DNA from 3 places in the Lentzea sp. NPDC005914 genome. Region 2 is predicted to be linked to each of the others. Evidence: riboswitches for the same ligand, from Rfam matches in the RefSeq annotation. Region 2 holds a riboswitch; each other region holds the start of a gene.
The links. Region 2 has a riboswitch for cobalamin ahead of ABZ345_RS42475 (CbtB-domain containing protein). Riboswitches for the same ligand answer to the same signal wherever they lie in the genome.

Region 1 (7,645 bases), on a different contig from region 2:
GCAAAGGCCCGGCGCCCGGCACGTCGAAGTCCGTGACGACCAGGTCCACCAGGACGCTGCGCAGACAGCGCGCAGCGTCGGCCACGGTGTGGGCGATACCCACAACGCGGAAGCAGTGCGTGCGGTGCAGCGAGATGCGCAGGCCCTCTGTGATGAGCTGCGAACCATCGACCAACAGCACACGGGTGGACGCCAGGTCCGTCATGACACCGGGAAGTTACTAGTGGGTACCCGAGTGCGTAACCTGCCGGACGCCGGATTGCTCCGTACGGCTACCTATTTGCGACCGGATTGGTGAGCGTCCCAAGGCCGTCCACAGTCACGGAGACCGTCTGTCCGGCCCTCATCGGCCCGACACCGGCCGGCGTCCCGGTCAGGATCACGTCGCCGGGAAGCAGCGTCATGACTCCGGAGACGTACTCGATGAGCGACGGAATGTCGTGCACCATCAACGAAGTACGCCCGTCCTGCTTGACCTCCCCGTCGAGCTCGGTGACGACCCGGACATCGGAGGGGTCGAACTCGGTCTCGATGAAGGGACCCATCGGGCAGAACGTGTCAAAACCCTTGGCGCGAGTGAACTGCACGTCCTTCTTCTGCAGGTCGCGGGCGGTGACATCGTTGGCGATGGTGTACCCCATCACCACGCTCATCGCCTTGGCCTTCGAGACGTCGCGGCACGGCTGGCCGATGATGACGGCCAGCTCGCCCTCGAAGTCGACCCGCTCGGACGCCGCGGGGATCTTGATCTCGACGTTCGGGCCGATCACCGAGGTGTTGGGCTTGAGGAAGACCAACGGCTCGGCCGGGACCTCGTTGCCCAGCTCAGCGGCGTGGTCGGCGTAGTTGCGGCCGATGCCGATGATCTTGGTGGGCAGGATCGGCGCCAGCAGCCTGACGTCGGCCAACGGCCACTTCCGGCCGGTGAAGGTGGGCGTGCCGAAGGGGTGTTCGGCGATCTCCGCAGCCTCTTCGCCGTGAACGGCGACAAAAGCTACGCCTTGAGGGTGAGCTATTCGGGCGATACGCACGTACTACACCTTAGACGGGCTTGGAGCGCATCGACTTGTGCACCAAGGCGTCACACAGTGCTAGCCAGGAGGCCTCGACGATGTTTCCGTGCACACCCACAGTGGTCCACTCGCGCTCACCGTCCGTGGACTCCACCAGCACGCGCGTGACGGCGTCCGTCCCGGGGTGCTCGGTGAGGATGCGCACCTTGTAGTCGGCCAGCTCCACAGTGTCCAACCAGGACAGATGCGGCAGCAACGCCTTGCGCAGGGCGGCGTCCAGGGCGTGCACCGGGCCGTTCCCCTCGGCGGTCGCGATGACCCGCTCCCCCGCCACGTGCACCTTGACCGTGGCCTCGGACACGATCTCGCCGTCCGAGCGGTGATCCAGCACCACCCGGTACGACTCCAGCGTGAAGGGCGGAGTGTCCAGTTCGGACAGCTCGTTGCGCAGCAGCAGCTCCATCGACGCGTCGGCCGCCTCGAACGACCAGCCCTTCGCCTCCAGCTCCTTGACCCGAGCGAGAGCGCTTCCCACTTCGGCTGACCGGCCGGTCAGGTCGAGTCCGAACTCACGTCCCTTGAGTTCGATGCTCGCCCGACCGGCCATCTCGGTGACCAGCACCCGCATGTCGTTGCCGACGGTGTCCGGATCGATGTGGTTGTACAGCTCCGGATCCACCTTGATCGCGCTCGCGTGCAGACCCGCCTTGTGAGCGAATGCTGACGACCCGACATAGGCCTGGTGGGTGTCGGGTGCGATGTTCGCGATCTCGGCCAACGCATGGGAGACACGGGTGAGCTCGGCCAGTGCCCCGGTCGGGAGCACGTCCATGCCGAGCTTGGTCACGAGGTTTCCCACGACGGCGAACAGGTCGGCGTTGCCTGCTCGCTCGCCATAACCATTGGCGGTGCACTGAACGTGCGTCGCGCCCGCCTGAACGGCCGCGAGGGTGTTCGCCACGGCGCAGGACGTGTCGTCCTGGCAGTGGATTCCTACTCGGAAACCGGTCTTCCCGACGATCTCCGCGACCGTCTCGGCGAGACCCAGCGGCAGCTGGCCGCCGTTCGTGTCGCACAGCACAACGACGTCCGCGCCACCCTCCACAGCGGACTCCAGCACGCGAAGCGAGGTGTCCGGGGAGAACGCGTAGCCGTCGAAGAAGTGCTCGGCGTCGAGGAAGACGCGCCTTCCGTGGTCCTTCAGGTACTTCACGGTGTCGCGCACCATCTTGAGGTTCTCGCCGGTGTCGGTGCGCAACGCCCGTTCGATGTGCCGCAGGTCCGACTTGGCCACCAGCGTGACCACCGGCGCCTGGGAGTCCAGCAGCGCCTTGACCTGCGGGTCCTCCTCGACCTTGACCCCCGCCTTGCGAGTCGCGCCGAACGCGACCAGCTTGGCGTGCTTGAGCTCCAGGTCCCCTGCCGCCGCCCGCGCGAAGAACTCCGTGTCCTTGGGCATGGCACCGGGCCAGCCGCCCTCGATGAACCCGACGCCGAGACCGTCCAGCAGCCGCGCGACCGCGAGCTTGTCCGTGACGGAGTACGAAATGCCCTCACGTTGTGCGCCATCGCGCAACGTCGTGTCGTAGACGTGGAACTCGTCGCTCGGGCCGGCCATCGGGGTCATCTCCTCATCCGGGCAAACAAAAAGACCCCCCGCGGGATGCGAGAGGTCTGCGCGTCGGGTGCCAGGGGCGGCAACTACCCGACGCGCTCGTCAATAATGATGGCGACGTGCTGAACCATGACGCGGATGCTGCCACAGCTCAGCACGGCGTACCAAGCGCCGGGAGGAAATCTCCCACTATCTGGTCACGGTGAGTACTGGCGCACGCCTCTCAGTACTGGATTCACGCCTGTGACAGGTACTTCGCGAACGCCTCGATCGACGCCGGGTTGCGCGGCGACTCCACCAGTGCGGCGTATGGAAGCGCGAAGAACCGCTTGTTCCTGATCGCGGGCGAGTTCGCGAGGCCCGCGAAGCCCTCCAGGAACGCCTGCTTCTGCGCGGGCGTGTTCGCCTGCCCGTCCGCGTAGTCCACGATCAGCACGACGTCCGGGTCGCGCTGCACGACCGTCTCCCAGTTCACCGTGGCCCAGCTGTCGTCGAGGTCGGCGAAGATGTTGTCGCCGCCGGCCTTGGAGATCACGTCCTGCGGCGCCGCGTTCTTCCCGGACGTGAACGGCTGGTCCTGGCCGCTGTCGTAGAGGAACACGTTGGGCCGCGGCCTGCCGGCCATCAGCTTGCCCGCGTTCTCGATCTGAGCCTCGTAGGACCTGATGAGCTCCTCGGCCTTCGCCTCGACCCGGAAGATCTTCCCGAGGTTGCGCAGGTCCGTGTACAACGCGTCGAGCGCGGGCATGATGCCGCGCTGCTTGCCGGTGCCGTTGCGGCACGCCTCGGTCAGCTGGTACGTCGGGATTCCGATCTGCTTCAACGCGTCCGGGGTGAAGCCGGTGCTCTCGCTGAAGCCGTAGTTCCAGCCGGCGAGGACGAGATCGGCGTTCGCGCCCTGCACGACCTCCTTGGAGATCTTGTCGGACAGGTGCTTCGCGCTCTCGAAGTCCGTCTTCCACGGTGACGTGCGGACGTCGACGGTGTCGATGCCGTCGACCACGTACCCGGCCATCCGGTCCCTGAGGCCCAGCGCGAACATCAGCTCGGTGATGCCGGTGTCGTTGGTGACCACTTTGGACGGCACCTTGTCGTAGGTGACGTACTGGCCGCAGTTCTTCACCGTCACCGGGTCGGACGCGGAGGTGTCCTGCGCGACCGTGGCACCGCAGCCGGAGACGAGCAGCAGCGCTGCCGTGGCGAGTGCGATTCTCAAGGGGTGACCTCCTGGTCGAACAGGAGCTGGGGCACTCCCGTGGTGGGATGGGGAACCACGTGCGCGGTGACGTGGAAGACCTTGGCGATCAGCTCCGGCGTGAGCACGTCGTGCGGGGTGCCGCCCGCCACGAGCCGTCCCTCGTCGAGCACGTACAGCCGGTCGCAGTAGGACGCGGCGAGGTTGAGGTCGTGCAGCACGGTCAGAACGGTCCTGCCCAGCGTGCGGGCCAGCCGCAGCACGTCGAGCTGGTGGCGGATGTCGAGGTGGTTCGTCGGCTCGTCGAGCACGAGCACGTTCGGTTCCTGAGCGAGCGCGCGAGCGATGAGCACGCGCTGCCGCTCGCCACCGGACAGGGTCAGGAAGCTCCTGGCCGCGAGATGAGCCGCGTCCACTGTGGCCAGTGCCTCGGCGCAGACCCGCGCGTCCTTCGCGGGATCGCGCTCGTGCGGCAGCCTGCCCATCTCCACGACCTCGGCGACCGTGAAGTCGAACTCGACCTGCGACTCCTGGGTGAGCGCGGCGAGGTCCACGGCGAGGTTCTGTCGCTTGTGGACGTTCTCGCCGTCGACGAGCACGGCACCGGAGGTGGGCTTCAACGCCCGGTACACGCAGCGCAGCGTCGTCGACTTGCCGCTGCCGTTGGGGCCGATGATGCCGGCGACCTCGTTCTCGGCGCGGAGACTGATGTCGTCGACGATGCCCTTGACGGTCAGGCCGTCGAGCTCGACCAGCATCAGCGTCCCCCGAAGACGTAGGCCTTGCGGCGCATGAGGAACACGAAGCAGGGCACGCCGAGCGCGGCCGTGATCACGCCCAGCGGAAGCTCTTCGGGCGCCGCCAGCATGCGCGCGGCGACGTCGACCCAGACCAGGAAGCTGGCACCCGCGAGCGGCACCAGCGGCAGCACCTTGCGGTGATCGGCTCCCACGACCATGCGCGTGAGGTGCGGCAACATCAGCCCGACGAACCCGACCGCGCCGCTGACCGCCACCAGCACGCCGGTCATGGCCGCGGTGACCAGGAACAGGTGCGTGCGCAGGCGTTGCACCGGCACCCCGAGCGTGGTCGCGGTCTCGTCGCCCATCGCGAGCGCGTTGAGCGGCCGGGCCTTCGTCAGCAGATGGACGATGCCGCCCGCGGTGACGAACGCCGCTACCGGCAACGACTGCCAGCTCGCGCCACCGAGACTGCCGAGCAGCCACAGCATCGCGGCGCGGGAGGCGTCTCCCCGCGGTGCCTGGAAGACGAGGAGCATCGCGATCGCGGAGAACCCGTAGCCGAGCGCGGTGCCGGTCAGCACCAGCTTGAGCGGCGCGAGGCCCCGGTTCGTGCGCGCGGTGAGGTAGACGAGCACGCTCGCACCCAGCGCCGTCGTGAACGCGCCGACCGACATCGCGTACACGCCGAGCGAGGGCAGCACCCCGAGCGTGGCGACCGCGATCGCACCCACGCTGGCGCCCGACGAGATGCCGAGCACGTACGGGTCCGCGAGCGCGTTGCGCACCATCGCCTGCATCGCCACGCCCACGGTGGCGAGGCCCGCGCCGACGACCGCGGCCAGCAGCACGCGAGGCAGCCGGATGTCCCAGACGATGTGGTACTGCCCGGCGTCGGCGGCGGAGATCACCCCGCCGGTGATGGCGGCGTGCAGCAGTTCGGCGGTCTGGCCGAACGGGATGCTGACGGGGCCGAGCGAAACGCCCGCGACAACGCTGACGGCGAGCACGCCGACGAGCGCGCTGATCTTCCCGATCACTTGTTCCCTTCCCGCAGTCCACGGCAGGAGAGTTGCTTTGGTCTGCCGTGTGCGGGTATTCGGGCTCGCCCTCTCGCCGGAGGGCCTACCGTTGCGGGTCAGCGCCGGACTTCGACCGGACTTCCCCCACGCACGACCCACGCATGCTAACCCGAGCCTCGGCAGCGAGGTTCCGGCCGGCGACCGGAAGGCAGGTCCACCCAGGTATGGCTGAGTTACCCGGCCGGGCGCGAGAGCTCGCCGTCCTGCGCAGACTGCTGGCAGCGGACGGCGCCCGGTGCGTCGTGGTCACCGGTGAACCGGGAATCGGCAAGAGCAGGCTGCTGGCGGAACTGACGACGCTCGCGACGGGGTGGACGGTCCGCGGCGCACGCGCGGCGGAGTTCGAGTCGCACGTGCCGTTCGGGGTGTTCGTCACCGCACTCGACGACCACCTCGCGCGGCTGGAACCGGACAGGCTCGCCGTGCTCGGTCCCGAACGGCTCGGGTTGCTCGCGACGATCTTCCCCGCGATCCCCGCGGACGGCCCGGCGGACCTGGTGGACGCGGAGCGGTACCGGTTGCACAGGGCCGTCCGCGCACTGCTGGAGTTGCTCGTCGAACCGTGCGGGCTGGTGCTCGTGCTCGACGACCTGCACTGGGCGGACGAGGGTTCGGTGGAACTGCTCGACTTCCTGCTGCGGCACCCACCACGGGGGCGGCTGCTCCTCGCGCTGGCGAGCAGATCCCGGCAGACCTCGTCCCGCCTGTGGCACGCGTTGTCGCGCGCCGCGGCCGACGGTGTGGCCGAACTGCTGGAGCTCGCGCCGCTGGCTCTGGCGGACGCCGACCTGCTCCTGCCCGCCGAGCTCGGCCGGTCCCGGCGCGAGGAGATCCACCGGGCGGGCGCGGGAAATCCTTTCTACCTGGAGGCGCTGGTACGGGCCGACGCGAACGGCCTGCCGGTCGCCGTCCACGCGGTGCTCGCCGCCGAACTGGCCGCGTTGACGCCGCGGGAACGGGTCGTCGCCCATGCGGCCGCGGTCGTCGGGGACGACTTCGACGCCGGCTCTCTCGCCGAAACCGCGACGCTGGCACCGGAGTCGGTGCTCACCGATCTCGACCGGCTCGCCGACCGCGACCTGGTGCGGCTGGACGTCGCCACCGGCCGGTTCCGCTACCGCCACCCGCTCGTGCGCAGCGTCGCCTACCAGGACGCGGGTCCGGGCTGGCGGCTCCAGGCACACGGCAGGGCAGCGGCGGCGTTGCGACGCCGTGGGGCGCCTCCCGCCGAGTTCGCCCGGCACGTGGAGCGGTCCGCCGCCCGAGGCGATCTCGACGCCGTCGCGGTGCTCGGCGAGGCAGCCGAGGCGACGATGCACTCCACGCCCGCGACGGCGGCGCACTTCCTGCGGGCGGCCATCAGGTTGCTCCCCGACGCGGAGTCGGCCACGCCGCAACGACTTCTCCTGCTCGGGCGGCTGGCCCAGGCACTCGGTGCCACGGGAGATCTGCGGCAGGCCAGCGAGACGATGCACGAGGTGCTGCGGCTCCTGCCGGTCGAACTGACGGCCGCACGGGCGCGGACGGTGCGGGCCTGCGCGACCGTGGAACGGCTCCTCGGGCGCTACACCGAGGCCACGGCGATGCTGCGCGGCGAGTGGCGGCGGATCGCGGACACGGATGCTCATTCGGCGGCGGTGCTGCAGGTCGCGCTCCTCGCGGGCCGCAGCGTCGAACGGGAGCGTGCACCAGGCCGTGACGAAATCACCGAGGTGATCACGGCCGCACGGGACGCAGGGGATCCCACCCTGCTGGCCATGGCGCTGTCGGTCGCGACCCTCGTCGACCTGCGGGCGGACCGGCTGGACGAGGCGGCGGCGCTCGTCGACGGGCTGCCGGACGGCGACCTGGTCCGCGACATCGACGCGGTCTTCTGGCTGGGCTGGGCCGAAGCCTCCGCCGACCGGCTCACGGCGGCGGGCAGGCATGTCGGCCGAGGTCTGCGGCTCGCCCGCGCGAGTGGACAGACGCACGCGATCGCAGTGCTGACCGCGATCCGC
Region 2 (7,645 bases):
TCGTGAGGGAGCGCGGCTGATCACGTCTTCCGCCACACCGCCACCTCCACTCGCCGGTCACCGGCATCGACATCGGGGTGGGCGTACTGATAGCCCCTGCCGGCGACACTGATCCGCTCGGCCGCCACCCCGGAGTTGATCAGCACGAGCCGCACCGAGTCGGCACGCCGGCGGCTGAACTCGACCGCGGTGTCCGCCGATCCGGCTCTGGCCGTGTGGCCGACGACGGTGACCCAGTCGCCCTGCCGGACGCTGTCGCTGACATCCCACAGCGTGACCCTCCCGCTTCCGGACATTTCCAGGGAGTCGGCCGCGAACATGATCTCGGCGCGCGTCACCAGTTCCGGGTCGCCGTACCGGGCCAGCCCCGGAGAAACCGCGCGCGGATCGACAGTCAGTGAAATAGAGGGCGTCGGCGCCGATGCCATCTGCGGGAGATCCGCGCGCAACGGACCCGGCTGCCCGGTTCCGGCGAGCACCACCCCCAGTAGCGCGAGCGTGACGCCGATCCACATCGCTGAGCTCATCGGCTCGAAAGCCGGCACCCGGCTCGCCACGGAATCCAGCCGTGACCTGACCGCGGCCGACAGCACGGCGATCCTGGACACCACAGGCGACGAAACCACGGCAGGCTCAGGTGACCGCCGAACCACCGCGGCGACATCGGCGACGAACCTGTTGTGCCGTGCCTTCAGCATCTCGTCGAACTCGTCATCGGTCATCACTTCTCCTCCCCAGAGGCAACCAGGGCGCGCAACGTGGTCCGTGCGCGCTGGATGCGGTGGTGCACGGTGCGTTCCGCGATGGCCAGAGCGGCCGCGATCTCCTTGGCGGTGAAGCCGTCCACGTGGAGCGCGAACGCCTCGCGCTGGCTCGTGGGCAGGCTGTTGATGGCACGCACGAGGCCACCGTGCCGCTCGACGACCTCACCGAGACCGGAGTCGTCGTGTTCCAGCTGTGGGCGGAAACCTTTGTCCAGCAACCGGTTGAGCGGCCCGCCCCGCTCGGCCTTCGCCTTGCGCACAGCCACGCGTTTCGCGGTGGTGCGCACCCACATGCGCCGGCTGGTGCACACGTCGAACCACGACCAGTAGAGCTCCTCCAACGCCTCGGACGCCGCCTCGTCCGCGATGTGGTGCGAGAACCCGAGATGACACAGAAAGGCGATGATCAGGGGGTACTCCTGCCGGTGGAAGCGACGGAAGTCCGCTTCCCGGTCCGGGGGCTCGTCCTCGGACATCGGTCTCCGTGCGTCGGGTGCCGGTTCACCCAGGAGATCGCGCGACAACGTCATCGCGTCACGACCCGTTCGGCCGGCCGAGGATCGAGAGCGCCGCCAGGCCGGTTGCCAGCACCGCCGCGCCGACCGTGACAGCGACCGAGCCTGTCAGGACGTAGAGGGAGCCCACGCCCGCGAGCACTCCGTTGACCAGCACCGCCGCCTCGCCGCGGCCGGCGCGACCGCCGTTGTGTCTTGTCATGACGCTCAGGGGCGTTCAGCCGGGCATCAGCGCAATCCGGACCCCAGGTTCACTCGATTGGGCCAAAACATTCCACGCGGAGAAACTTCGGCGCGGCAGCTACCCGCTCGGGGACAGGCGTAACGTCGACCGGACTGTGAAGAGGTTCGCGAACCGGCAGGAGGCGGGCCGCGCCCTCGCCGCGCGACTCGCGGACGACCCCTGGCACGACCCGCTGGTGCTGGGCCTGCCCCGCGGCGGAGTCCCGGTGGCCAAAGAGGTGGCGGCCAAGCTCGGCGCCGAGCTCGACGTCGTGGTGGCGCGCAAGATCGGCGCTCCCGGCCACCCCGAGTACGGCGTCGGCGCGGTCACGGCGGACAGCGAGCCCATCTACGACCCGAGCGTGCTCCGAGCCCTGAACCTCACCGAGCACCAGCTGGCCGCGACCTGCGATGCCGAACGCGCGGAGGCGGCCCGGCGCACTGCCCTGTACCGCAAGGACAAGCCGTCACTGACCCTCGCGGGCCGCGACGTCATCGTCATCGACGACGGCCTCGCCACCGGCGTCACGGCCAAGGCGGCGCTGCACTGGGTCGCGAAGCACGAGCCGAGGAGCCTGACCCTCGCGGTCCCGGTCGCCGCCAGGGAGTCGATCCGCACCTTCCGGACACCGGTGGTCGCCCTGCTCGTGCCGAAGCACTTCGGCGCCGTCAGCCGCTGGTACGACCGGTTCGATCAGACCACGGACGACGAGGTGCTCAGAGCGCTCGAGTAGTGCTCCACCACGGGGAACGGCGAGTAGAACTTGTGCAGCAGCGCGGACCACTGCGGGTACGACGACCCCTGCCGGAAGCCGACGGTGTGCGCCTCGACGGACTCCCAGCGCACCAGCAGCAGGTAGCGCGACGGCGTCTCGAACGACCGGAGCAGCTCCAGGCCAAGGAAGCCCGGCGAGGCGGAGATCAGCTCCCGCGCCTCGCCGAACGCCCACTCGAAGTCCGTCTCCTGGCCCGGCACCACGTCCAGGACGGCGTGCTCCAGGATCACAGGCGGCAGAACCTGATGTCCGACGCCAGCACGGCCTTGGCGCCGATCGCGGCCAGCTCGTCCATCACCTGGTTCGCTTCCCGGCGCGACACCATCGCCCGCACGGCCACCCAGTTGTCGTCGGCCAGGGGCGCGACGGTCGGCGACTCCAGGCCCGGCGTCAGGCTGACCGCCTGTTCCAGGAGCGTGCGCGGGCAGTCGTAGTCGAGCATCAGGTACTGCTGCGCGAACACGACGCCCTGCAGACGGGCCGTGAGCTGCTTCTTGGCGGCCGTGAGGTCGGAGCCCGAGCGGTGCACGAGCACGGCCTCGGACTCGCAGATCACGTCGCCGAACGGCACCAGGTCGTGCTGGCGCAACGTGCGGCCGGAGCCCACGACGTCGGCGATCAGGTCGGCCACGCCGAGCTGGATCGAGATCTCCACGGCGCCGTCGAGGCGGATCACCTGGGCGGTGATGCCGCGAGCCTTGAGGTCGCGGCCGACCAGCCTCGGGTACGCGGTGGCCAGGCGCTTGCCCTCGAGGTCGGACACCTTCCAGTCGGTGCCGCGAGGCCCCGCGTAGCGGAAGGTCGACGAGCCGAAGCCGAGCGCCAGGAGCTCCTCGACCGACGAGCCGTTGTCGTCGGCGCCCGAGTCGGCGGCGAGGTCGCGGCCGGTGATGCCGAGGTCGAGGTCGCCGGACGCCACGTAGATCGCGATGTCCTTGGGGCGCAGGAAGAAGAACTCGACGTCGTTGTTCGGGTCGAGCACGGTGAGGTCGCGCGGCTCGTGCCGCTGCCGGTAACCGGCCTCGGTCAGCATGGCGGAGGCGCGTTCGGCGAGCGCGCCCTTGTTCGGGACTGCAACGCGCAGCATGTGAAAGTCTCCGTCAGAGGTACTTGTAGACGTCTTCGAGGGTCAGGCCGCGGCCCAGCATGAGCACCTGGAGGCGGTACAGCAGCTGCGAGATCTCTTCGGAGAGCTTCTCGTCGGACTCGTACTCGGCGGCGATCCAGACCTCGCCCGCCTCCTCCAGGACCTTCTTGCCCTGCGCATGGACGCCGGCCTCGAGCGCTGCGACGGTGCCGGATCCCGCCGGCTTGGTGGCGGCTCGTTCGGTCAGCTCGGCGAACAGGGAGTCGAAGGTCTTCACGGGGTGACATCCTCCCATCCCGCGCACCCCGGTCCACACCGCGGTCAGATCTGTCCCACGCCCTGGACGTGATCTGTCCTGCATGGACACCCAGTAGCGTGAACTTCGTGTCGGAGTTCGCCCAAGTACTGGAAGCACTGCGCCGGGTGCGCGGCATCAACCCCTTCTTCGCTCTCGACGTGGGCCGTCCGGACGAGAGCTGGCTCCCCGGAACAGCACTTCTGCGGGGCCCTGCGCTCAAAACCACCGTCGACGCCATCGCGACCCGGTACAAAGCAGAGGAACCACGCGTCGCCGCGAGCCTGTTCTTCCTCAGCTACACCGCCCGGCTGCTCAGCCCGCTCACCGCGGCGGACATCCCGATCGACATCCGGCCGGAAAACCTGTGGTGGCAACACCATCCGGCCAACGGCCTGAGCGTCCGCATCGACCAGCCGCAGCTCGGTCCGCGAGCCGCGGAGGCGCTCGAACCCGTGGTGGAAGCGATCCAGGGCGTCACGCCGGTGGCGCGCGGATTGTTGTGGGGCAACGCGATGTCGAACATCGCGGGTGCGCTCAAAATGGTTGTCCGCGCACGCATGCTCACGGCCGAGGAAGCGGAAGAACGCGGCAAACGGCTCATGAGCGCGCCACCGTTCGAACAGGCGGGAGAATTCCTCAGTTTCCCGGGCGAGGTCACGTTCCGGCGTCGGTCCTGTTGTCTTTACTACCGCGTCGCCGCTGGTGGGAAGTGCGGGGACTGTCCACTCGTGAAGTGAGGAACGCAACAACTCTTATGGCCGGTTGTGCTTAACCGGCAACTCAACTTACGGTGCACGCGCCGCAGTGACGGGAAGCCGGTGTGAATCCGGCGCGGTCCTCGCCACTGTGACCGGGAAGTTATCCCCGCCGAGAACGTCACTGGTCCCCGCGAGGGGACTGGGAAGACGCGGGGACAGCGTTGATCCGGGAGTCAGGAGACCGGCTGCGGCGCCGCAAGGAGAGTTGACTTCCACGAGGTATGGAGGAGCCCGTCATGACGAGCCCCGCAGCAAATCTGTCCGCAGTTCAGGTGCCCAAGTGGGCCTTCGCAGTCGCGTTGCTCGGCCTGATCGTCACCTACCTGGTTCTGCAGGAGAACGGTCTCGCGCTCGGCGCGAGCTCCGAGATGCTGCACGAGTTCTTCCACGACGGCCGGCACGCTCTCGGCGTTCCCTGCCACTGATCCGCCGGCGAGCGGATCAAGCACATGACGACGTACAAGTCTCTTGCGCTGCGCGGAATCGGGGCGGGCGCCATCGCCGGCGTCGCCTCCGCGCTCGTGCAACTTCTGGTGACCGAGATCCCCATTCGTGCCGCGCTCGCGGTCGAAGAGGCTCGGGAGCCCGCTGCCGGTGAAGGCCACTCGCACGGCGAGGAAGAGCTGGTCAGCCGCGGCGCGCAGGTCGTGGGCGGCATGCTCGGCGTGATCATCGTCGGCATCGCGGTCGGGCTCGTGTTCGCCACGGCCTACGCGCTGTCGAAGCGGTGGTTCGCCGACCGGCCGCCGTTCAGCCGCAGCCTCGCGCTCGGTGCCGCGGTGTTCGGTGCCGTCGCGCTGCTGCCGTGGATCAAGTACCCGGCCAACCCGCCCGCCGTGGGCGACCCGGAGACGGTGAACTACCGGACCGCGCTCTACCTCGGCGTCGTGGCGGCCGGCCTGGTGATCGTCTGGGGCGCGAGCTGGCTCGCCGAGCGGCTCCAGGCCCAGACGCAGCCCGTCCGCGTCACCGCGGTGCTGCTCGCGGTGGTCGCGACCGTCGCGGTGGTGCTGCTGGCGTTCCCCGCGCCGCCGGACACGATCCCCGCGGACATGCCGGTGACCGTGCTGTGGCAGTTCCGCCTCAGCTCGCTCGCCCAGCTGGCCACGCTCTACGTCGGTCTCGGCGTGGTGTTCGGGCTGCTGGTCGACCCGGCCACGCGCAGGACCGCTCGGAAGGCCGTTGTCAGCTGATTGTCGCCTGATTGAGTGGGGTGGCCGAGGGTACGGCCACCCCGCCCAGGCGGCATTGGTACGTTCGGTGCATGGCCGACAGCGCTGAGTTGCTGGAACAGATGCGTCAGAAGCTCGAGTTCTTCGAGCAGGCCAACCGTGCGGCCGATGCCCGTGCCGCCGGTTACGACGCGATGGGCACGGAGCTCAGAGAAGTCGAGGCCAGCGTCCAGTCCCCCGACCGCTCGATCACGGTCGTCGCGGGTTTGTCCGGTTCCATCAAGGAGATCCGGTTCACCGAGGACGCGAAGAAGCTGTCGCCGTCCCAGCTCTCGCAGTCCGTCATGTCCACGCTGCAGCAGGCCGTCGCGGCCGCCGCGCGTCAGCAGGCCGAGATCGTGCAGAGCCACACCGACATCGCGATCGCCGAACGCGTGGCGAAGACCCAGCAGGAGATCTTCGGTCAGCCCGCTTCCCCGCAACCGCGTCCCCCGGTGGACGACGACGGTGACACCGGCAGCATCTACCGCGGGGACGATCGCTGGTGACCGACTTCATCGTGCACCCGGCCGAGCTCGTGCAGTGCGCCAAGAACGTCGGCGCGCTGACCGCCAGCTCCACGAAGCTCAACGACGCGGCCACCACCGCGTCCGTCCCGGCGATCAGCTGGGGCGCGCTCGGGCACCTGCTCGGCATGTACGAGCAGTACGACGCGCTGCTCGGCGACCTGCACGGCCACTTCGGCAAGATGACCGAGGGCTTCGGCAAGATCGACGCCGCCCTCACCGCCACCGCGCAGACCTACGCCGACAACGAGAAGGCGACCACCGACGCGTTCGGCAAGACCCTCCAAACCGGACTCGACAGCGCCAGCGCACCTCCGATGGTCAGCGGCGGCAAGGCGACCTCGAACGCCGGTGGGGTGCTCGGCAGCTACACCGACCAGTACTCCGGCGACAACGTGGGCAAGCAGGCGGCGAAGTCCGTCCCGTTCGGCGGCAGCAGCTACTCGCTCATGAAGGACAGCGCGAAGCTGGCCGACGACATCAAGAAGGGCGACGGCGAGGCGATCGCCAAGGACGTCGTCGGCGTCATCTCCGACATGAACGACTTCATGCAGGAGGGCATGAAGCTCGCCGGTGCCATCGCCGACCCGCTGAACTTCCTCATCTCCAAGGGACTCGGCTGGCTGCTGGACGTCGTCGCGCCGCTCAAGCAGGCCGTCGACCTGGTGACCGGCGATCCTGCCGCGACCAGCAAGGCCGCCGGGACGTTCAACGACATCGCGAAGCAGACCGAGGAGCTAGCCCGCACGTTCGACGAGAAGCTGCACGAGGGCCTGCAGAGCTGGAAGTCCGGCGCCGGTGACAAGGCCGCGGAGAAGCTCGGCGGGTTCCACCACGGCATCGAGGGCACCGCGTCCACCGCGGGTCACATCGCGTCGCTGCTGCAGGGCAGCTCGATGTTCATGCAGGTCGCCGAGGACATCATCAAGGGGATCCTGAGCGACCTGATCGAGTGGCTGGTCGTCACGTGGATCGCCGCGCAGCTCGCCGCCGTCCCCACTCTGGGCGCCTCCGAGGCAGCGGCGGCCGCGGCCACGCCGGTCGAGGCGGGTATCTCGACCGCGAAGGCCGGCAACGAGGTCAACAAGGTCCGTTCGGTGATCCAGAAGATCATGAACGTGCTGAAGCGAATCCGCGAGGTGCTGCGCGAGTCGAAGATCGGACAGGCGTTCGTCAAGGGCGCCGCGGACAAGCCCGGCACGTTCGGCAAGGCCTTGGACAAGGCCGTGCAGGATCAGCTGAAGAAGACCGTCGGCCTGGACAAGAGCGGTCCGAAGGGCTCGGAGTACACCGACCCGGTCAAGATCGCGAACAAGGTCGCCGGGTACGCGGACGGCGTCTACAAGACCGTCGCCTACGACCATCGCGGCGAGGAGTCCGCCAAGACCGGCGAGGAGCTCGACATCTGATGCCGGGCTGGTGGCGGAAGCGGTTCTGGCCGGAGGAGACCGTGTCGTCCGAGCTGTCCGTGGGCGGGCGCGCGTTCA
Region 3 (7,645 bases), on a different contig from region 2:
CTCGATCCGTCACCAGGACATTGCTGTGTCAGGCTCGATCAGGCGCCGTCCTCCAGGTCGCCCTCGGTTTCGAGGTAGGCCGCGCGGAGAGCATCCAAAGTGGACGGTTCCGGGTGCTCCCACATCTTGCGCTCGGCCGCTTCCAGCAGCCGTTCGGCGATGCCGTGCAACGCCCACGGGTTCGACGCCTGCAGGAACTTGCGGGTCTCCGGGTCGAGCACGTACGTCTCGGTCAGCTTCTCGTACATCCAGTCCGCGACCACGCCGGTCGTCGCGTCGTACCCGAACAGGTACTCGACCGTCGCCTGCAGCTCGAACGCGCCCTTGTAGCCGTGGTTGCGCATCGCCCCGACCCAGCGCGGGTTCACCACGCGGGCCCGGAAGATCCGTGACGTCTCCTCGGTCAGCGTCCGGGTGCGCACCGCCTCCGGACGCGTGCTGTCACCGACGTAGGCCGCGGGTGCCTTGCCCGTCAACGCCTTCACCATCGTGACCATGCCGCCGTGGTACTGGAAGTAGTCGTCCGAGTCGGCGATGTCGTGCTCGCGGGTGTCGATGTTCTTGGCCGCGACCGCGATCCGCCGGTACGCCGACTCCATGTCCTCGCGCGCGGAGATGCCGTCGACCCCGCGCCCGTACGCGTACCCGCCCCACACCGCGTAGACCTCGGCGATGTCCGACGAGTCGCGCCAGTTGCGGCTGTCGATCAACGGCAGCACGCCCGCACCGTACGCGCCCGGCTTGGAGCCGAAGATCCGCAGCGTGGCCCTGCGCTGGTCGCCGTGCTCTTCCAGGTCCCGCAAAGTGTGCGCCCGCACGAAGTTCTGCCCCGCGGGCTCGTCCAGGTTCGCCACGAGCTGCACGGCGTCGTCCAAAAGGGACACGACGTGCGGGAACGCGTCGCGGAAGAACCCGGAGATCCGGACCGTCACGTCGATGCGCGGCCTTTCCAGCTCCTCCAGCGCAATGACCTCGAGCCCTGTGACGCGACGGGACTGGTCGTCCCACACCGGTCGCACGCCCAGCAGCGCGAACACCTCGGCGATGTCGTCACCGGCCGTGCGCATCGCCGACGTGCCCCACACCGACAGGCCGACCGAGGGCGGCCACTCGCCGTCGTTCTCTTCGCGGTACCTGGCGAGCAGTGAGTCCGCCATCGCCTGGCCGGTCTCCCACGCGAGCCGCGACGGGATGGCCTTCGGGTCGACCGAGTAGAAGTTCCGGCCGGTCGGCAGCACGTTCACCAAGCCGCGCAACGGCGAACCCGACGGGCCGGCCGGGATGTACCCGCCGTCCAACGCGTGCAGCACGTTCGTCATCTCGTCCGTGGTGCGGGCGAGCCTGGGCACGACCTCGACGGCCGCGAACTCCAGGATCTTCTGCACGTCAACAGAGTCGTGCAGGGTCTTCGCGACCTCACGGTTCCAGCCCGCGTCCTCCATCGCCTGGACGAGCGCGCGAGCCTGTTCCTCAACGGCGTCAACGTCTTCGCGCGTGGTGGTCGTGAGCCCGAGCGCCTCCCGCAGGCCCGGCAGCGCGGCGACCTGACCGCCCCACATCTGCCGCGCCTGCAGCATCGCGAGCACGAGGTTGACCCGCACCGACCCGGTCGGCGCCTCGCCGAGGATGTGCAGGCCGTCGCGGATCTGCACGTCCTTGACCTCGCACAGCCACCCGTCGACGTGCAGGATGAACTCGTCGAACTCGGCCTCGTGCGGCCGGTCCTCCAAGCCCAGGTCGTGGTCGAGCTTCGCGGCCTGGATCAACGTCCAGATCTGCGCGCGGATCGCCGGCAGCTTCGCCGGGTCCATCGCGGAGATGTTGCCGTACTCGTCGAGCAACTGCTCCAGCCGCGCGATGTCGCCGTAGCTGTCCGCGCGGGCCATCGGCGGCACCAGGTGGTCGACCAACGTCGCGTGCGCGCGCCGCTTGGCCTGCGTGCCTTCGCCCGGGTCGTTGACGAGGAACGGGTACACCAGCGGCAGATCGCCGAGCGCCGCGTCCGTGCCGCACGACGCCGACATGCCGACGGTCTTGCCGGGCAACCACTCCAGGTTGCCGTGCTTGCCGACGTGCACCACCGCGTCCGCGCCGAACGACGACTCGATCCACCGGTATGCCGCGAGATAGTGGTGCGACGGCGGCAGGTCCGGGTCGTGGTAGATCGCGATGGGGTTCTCGCCGAACCCGCGCGGCGGCTGCACGATCACGACGACGTTGCCCGACTCCAGCGCCGCCAGCACGATCTCGCCGTCCTTGGACTTCGAGTGGTCGACGAACAACGAGCCGGGCGCCTCGCCCCAGTGCTCCTGCATCGACTCGCGGAAGTCGTCCGGCAGCGTCTCGTAGAACTCGCGGTAGTCCGCCGCGGCGATGCGCACGGGGTTGCTCTCGAACTGCTCCTGCGTCAGCCAGTCCGCGTCCTGGCCGCCGGCCGCGATCAACGCGTGGATCAACGCGTCGCCGTCCTGCTCCTGCACGCCCGGCAGCTCGTCGCCGATGTCGTAGCCGTGGTCTTCCATGGCTTTGAGCAGCCGGACCGTGGACGCGGGGGTGTCGAGGCCGACCGCGTTGCCGATCCTCGAGTGTTTGGTCGGGTAGGCCGACAGCATCACCGCGATCTTGCGGTCCTTGGTGGGGATGTGGCGCAGCTTCCCGTGCCGGACCGCGATTCCGGCGACCCGCAGCGCGCGTTCGGGATCCGCCACGTAGACGGTGAGCCCGTCCTCGTCGATCTCCTTGAACGAGAACGGAACCGTGATGATCCGCCCGTCGAACTCGGGGATCGCCACCTGCGTCGCGGTGTCCAACGGGGACAGTCCGTCGTCGTTCTCGTCCCACGACTCACGGCTCGACGTCAGGCACAACCCCTGCAGGATCGGCACGTCCAGCGCCGCCAGGGCCCCGACGTCCCACGCGTCGTCGTCCCCACCAGCGGACGCCTTCGCGGGGTTCGTGCCACCCGCTGCCAGCACCGTGACGATCAGCGCGTCGGCCTTCCCGAGCGTCTCCAGCAGCTCAGGTTCCGCCGTGCGCAACGACGAGCAGTAGACCGGCAGCGGTTTCCCGCCCTTGGCCTCGATCGCGTCGCACAACGCGTGCACGAACGCCGTGTTCCCCGCGACGTGATGCGCCCGGTAGTAGAGCACCGCGACGGTCGGGCCTTGTGCGCTGCCTTCCCGCTCCAGCACACCCCAGGTGGGCGTGGCTGCGGGCGGCGCGAACCCGTGCCCGGTCAGCAGAATCGTGTCTTCGAGGAACTTGTGCAGCTCGGCGAGATTCGCGGGCCCACCGTGCGCGAGGTAGAGGTGCGCCTCGGCACACACCCCGCCGGGCACCGTCGACAGCTCCATCAGCGCGGCGTCCGGTTGCTGCTCACCGCCCAGCACCACCACGGGCAACCCGCTGGCCAGCAGCCAGTCGAGCCCTTCCTCCCACATCCGGCGCCCACCCAGAATGCGCACCACCACGAGGCTGACCCCGTCGATCAACGCGGGCAGGTCGTCGGCCGTGAGCCGCGCGGGGTTGCCGAGGCGGTACTCGGCTCCACTCGCCCGAGCCGACAGCAGGTCGGTGTCAGAGGTCGACAGCAGCAGGATCACGCAGGCTCCATCCCTCGTGGGGTCCTCGCCCCAGGTTGCGGGTGACAGGCGAAGCGGAGTTCCTGACTCCCAGCGTCCGCTGGTCACAGTGGCGGGACCGCGCCGGACTCACACCGGCTTCCTCCTGCGCTTCGTCGTTCGGGCTCACCCTAACCGGCGGGTTACAGTCCGACCTATGCGTAGTCACCCGGATGCCTGCCCCGGCGCCGTCGAGCTGCACGCCGCGGCCGACGGCGGCCTCGCGCGCATCCGGGTTCCGGGCGGCACGCTTTCGGCAGCGCAGTGGGACGTGATCCGGGTTGCTTCGATGGATCTCGGCGACGGCACGCTGGAACTCACTTCGCGCGCGAACCTCCAGATCAGAGGCCTCGCGGACGGCGTCGAACTAGGTGCGCGCCTACGTGCGGCGGGCCTGCTGCCCTCGGACACCCACGAACGCATCCGCAACATCATCGCCGCGCCCCTGGAGGACAACCAGCCGCTGGTAGACGCCCTGGACGCCGCCCTGTGCGCGGACCAGGAACTGGCTGGTCTGCCAGGCCGTTTCCTGGTGACGGTCGGAGCGCCGGTCAGCGGCCTCGGGGGCGACTTCGGGCTGGTAGCAGGCACGGCCGGCACTTCTGCCCCGACCGCCCTCCTGCTCGCCGGCCGCGACACCGGCATCCGCGTCGACGACCCCGTTGACGCGCTCCTGACCGCCGCACGCCTGTTCCAGCAGCTGCGCGGCCCCGCCTGGCGCCTGTCCGAAGTGGACGACGGTGTGCGAAAGATCACCGAGCACTTCGGCACCGCCGACGCCCCGCGCATCACCCCGGCTGTGACGCCTGTCGCACCTTCGCCGACCACCCCTGGCGTGCCGCTGGGTCGCCTCGACGCGCACCTGCTCCCCGGCGTTCCGGTCCGGCTGACCCCGTGGCGTGGCTTGGTCGTGCCCGCTGGCACCGACACGACGGGCCTGATCACCGACCCAGCGTCCCCCTGGCACGGCGTGAGCGCTTGTGCCGGCCGCCCCGGTTGCGCCAAGTCGTTGTCCGACGTCCGTGCCGATGCGCGCGCTTGGGTTGAGGCGTCACACGACACAAACGCTTCACACCACACACACGCGCCCGGCCGGGTACCCCCAGTTTCAATTCTAGGCAGCGGGTCTGACAGTCCCGGCAGGTCCGACAGTCGCGGCACGTCCGAACGTCCCGGCACGTCCGACAGTCACGGCACGTCCGACAGTCGCGGCAGGTCCGAACGTCCCGGCAGGTCAGACACTCCCGGCGCGGTTCACTGGTCGGGCTGTGGGCGCCGATGCGGCCGCCCGGCGGGCGATGTGATCGAGTTCGTCGCGACCGGCGACGGCTACGAGGAGATCAGGTGACGGAGTACATCAAGGACGGCGCGGAGATCTACCGCCGGTCCTTCGCCACTATTCGCGCGGAATCGGACCTCACCAGGTTCCCCGAGGACGTCGCGAAAGTCGTCGTCCGCATGATCCACGCGTGCGGCATGACCGATCTCCCGAACGACGTCGCCTTCTCCCCCAACGTCGTCCGCGACGCCCGCGAAGCACTGCGCAGTGGTGCCCCGATCCTGTGCGACGCCAACATGGTCGCGTCCGGCGTCACCCGCCGCCGTCTGCCCAAGGACAACGAAGTCCTGTGCTACCTCCAGGACCCGCGCACCCCGGACCTCGCCAAGACCATCGGCAACACCCGCAGCGCAGCCGCCTTGGAACTCCTCCAAGACCGCTTCGAAGGTGCCGTCATCGCCGTCGGCAACGCCCCCACGGCGCTGTTCCACCTGATCGACCTGATCGCCAAGGGCGCCCCGCGACCGGCCGCCGTCCTGGGCATCCCGGTGGGCTTCATCGGCGCGGCGGAGTCCAAGGAAGCTTTGGCCGCAACGGACCTGGAGCACCTCGTGGTGCACGGCCGGCGCGGCGGCAGCGCCATGACGGCGGCGGCCATCAACGCGATCGCGAGCGAGGAAGAATGACGGGCAAGCTCTACGGCGTCGGACTGGGTCCTGGCGACCCGGAACTCGTGACGGTCAAGGCCGCACGACTCATCGGAGAAGCCGACGTGGTCGCCTTCCACAGCGCCCGCCACGGCCGCAGCGTCGCGAAAACCATTGCGGAGCCCTACTTTCGCGAAGGCCAGATCCTCGAACAGCTCATCTACCCGGTGACGACCGAGGACACGGACGACTACCAGGGCGAGATCGACCAGTTCTACGAGGAGGCGGCCGCACGACTCGCCGCGCACCTCGACGCAGGCCGCGACGTGGTCGTCCTCGCCGCGGGCGACCCGTTCTTCTACGGCTCCTACATGCACATGCACAAACGCCTGGCCGACCGCTACGAATGGGAAGTCGTCCCGGGCGTGACGTCAGTCAGCGGCGCCAGTGCCGTCCTCGGCACCCCGCTGGTGGAACGCGACGAGGTCCTCACGATCCTCCCCGGCACCCTCCCCTCGGCCGAGCTCGCCGCCCGGCTCGCCGACACCGACTCGGCCGCGATTCTCAAGCTGGGCCGCACCTTCGGCAACGTCAAGCAGGCCCTGCACGACGCCGGCCGCCTCGACAACGCCTGGTACGTCGAGCGAGCCACCACAGGTCGTCAGAAAACCTCGCCCCTGGCCGAGGTCGACCCCGACTCGGTCCCGTACTTCTCCCTGGCCCTGCTCCCCAGCCACTCCAAGCCCGCACGCGCCAAGGGCGAAGTCGTCGTCATCGGCCTCGGCCCCGGCAAGAGCGGCTGGCTCACCCCGGAAGCGCGCCAGGAGATCGAAGCCGCGGACGACCTCGTCGGCTACACCACCTACCTCGGCCGCGTCCCGGACCGGCCCGGCCAGACCAAGCACGCCTCGCACAACCAGGTCGAGTCGGAACGAGCGGCGTTCGCCCTCGACCTGGCGCGCAAGGGCAAGCGGGTGGCCGTCATCTCCTCCGGCGACCCCGGCGTGTTCGCCATGGCCACCGCAGTGCTGGAAGTGGCCGCGGAAACCCAGGACGTGCCGGTCAAGGTCATCCCTGGCGTCACCGCGGCGAACGCCGTGGCGGCCAAGGCAGGTGCCCCGCTCGGCCACGACTACGCGGTGATCTCGTTGAGCGACAGGCTCAAGCCGTGGGACGTCATCGAAGAACGCCTGACCGCCACCGCCAAGGCAGACCTCGTGATCGCCATCTACAACCCGGCGTCCAAGGCCCGCACCCACCAGGTCCAGGAGATGCGCGACCTGCTCCTCAAGCATCGCGCGCCGGAAACCCCGGTGGTCGTCGGCCGGGATGTCGGCGGCCCCGAGGAAGAGATCCGCATCGGAACGCTCGGCGCGCTCGACCCGGACACGATCGACATGCGCTGCCTGCTGATCATCGGCTCGTCGCAGACCATCGTGACGGACGCGGGCGTGGTCTTCACGCCCCGGCGGTATCCAACCAGCTGACCGCCTCGTCGACGGTCGCCACCGTCGAAGCGGGCGGTAGCGGCGGTCGACGTACGATCACCACCGGAATCCCGAGCTGCTGTGCTGCTTCGAGCTTCGCCGACGTCATCGACCCACCGCTGTCCTTGGTGACCAGCACGTCGATCGACCGCGACCGCATCAGCGAGAGCTCACCGTCCACAGTGAACGGACCGCGCGACAGCAGCACCTCGATCCGGTGCGGCATGGGCGGTTCCGGCGGCTCGACCATCCGGGCGAGAAACCACTGCGGACACGAGGCGAACTCCGCGAGATCCTGGCGCCCGGTGGTCAGAAACACCCGTGAGCCAGGCAGATCCCGCGCCGCATCGGCAACGCTGTCGACCCACCGCCAGCCCTCGACAGCCGCGAACCCAGGCCGCCGCAGAATCAGAAACGGCACCCCGACCTGCGTGCAGGCTTCGAAAGCATTGGCCGTGATCTGCCGCGCGAACGGATGCGTGGCATCGACAACAGCGTGAATGTCGTTGTCCTGCAACCACGAAGCCAGCCCGGCGACCCCGCCGAACCCGCCGACCCGGACCTCACCGACCGGAAGCCGGGGCGAACTCACCCTCCCCGCCAGCGAAGAGA

Region 1: it holds a riboswitch for cobalamin, as region 2 does, so the genes downstream of both, ABZ345_RS11365 (iron ABC transporter permease) here and ABZ345_RS42475 (CbtB-domain containing protein) in region 2, are expected to answer to the same signal.
Region 3: it holds a riboswitch for cobalamin, as region 2 does, so the genes downstream of both, cobN (cobaltochelatase subunit CobN) here and ABZ345_RS42475 (CbtB-domain containing protein) in region 2, are expected to answer to the same signal.

What each region holds. Positions count from the first base shown of each region.
Region 1 is NZ_JBEXVQ010000006.1:310,149-317,793, forward strand. It holds gene ABZ345_RS11340 (response regulator transcription factor) at 1-205, opposite strand, end outside; gene ABZ345_RS11345 (fumarylacetoacetate hydrolase family protein) at 273-1,031, opposite strand; gene cimA (citramalate synthase) at 1,042-2,640, opposite strand; gene ABZ345_RS11355 (ABC transporter substrate-binding protein) at 2,864-3,844, opposite strand; gene ABZ345_RS11360 (ABC transporter ATP-binding protein) at 3,841-4,581, opposite strand; gene ABZ345_RS11365 (iron ABC transporter permease) at 4,581-5,603, opposite strand; cobalamin riboswitch at 5,636-5,759, opposite strand; gene ABZ345_RS11370 (LuxR family transcriptional regulator) at 5,810-7,645, shown strand, end outside.
Region 2 is NZ_JBEXVQ010000049.1:24,037-31,681, forward strand. It holds gene ABZ345_RS42430 (thioesterase family protein) at 1-20, shown strand, start outside; gene ABZ345_RS42435 (OmpA family protein) at 21-722, opposite strand; gene ABZ345_RS42440 (sigma factor-like helix-turn-helix DNA-binding protein) at 722-1,240, opposite strand; gene ABZ345_RS42445 (hypothetical protein) at 1,299-1,481, opposite strand; gene ABZ345_RS42450 (phosphoribosyltransferase family protein) at 1,618-2,235, shown strand; gene ABZ345_RS42455 (antibiotic biosynthesis monooxygenase) at 2,196-2,507, opposite strand; gene hisG (ATP phosphoribosyltransferase) at 2,504-3,364, opposite strand; gene ABZ345_RS42465 (phosphoribosyl-ATP diphosphatase) at 3,378-3,641, opposite strand; gene ABZ345_RS42470 ((2Fe-2S)-binding protein) at 3,749-4,399, shown strand; cobalamin riboswitch at 4,434-4,625, shown strand; gene ABZ345_RS42475 (CbtB-domain containing protein) at 4,657-4,845, shown strand; gene ABZ345_RS42480 (CbtA family protein) at 4,870-5,613, shown strand; gene ABZ345_RS42485 (YbaB/EbfC family nucleoid-associated protein) at 5,685-6,140, shown strand; gene ABZ345_RS42490 (hypothetical protein) at 6,137-7,567, shown strand; gene ABZ345_RS42495 (hypothetical protein) at 7,567-7,645, shown strand, end outside.
Region 3 is NZ_JBEXVQ010000040.1:39,749-47,393, reverse strand. It holds gene ABZ345_RS39050 (helix-turn-helix domain-containing protein) at 1-78, shown strand, start outside; gene cobN (cobaltochelatase subunit CobN) at 39-3,602, opposite strand; cobalamin riboswitch at 3,637-3,769, opposite strand; gene ABZ345_RS39040 (hypothetical protein) at 3,778-4,968, shown strand; gene ABZ345_RS39035 (precorrin-8X methylmutase) at 4,965-5,585, shown strand; gene ABZ345_RS39030 (precorrin-2 C(20)-methyltransferase) at 5,582-7,033, shown strand; gene ABZ345_RS39025 (cobalt-precorrin-6A reductase) at 7,005-7,645, opposite strand, start outside.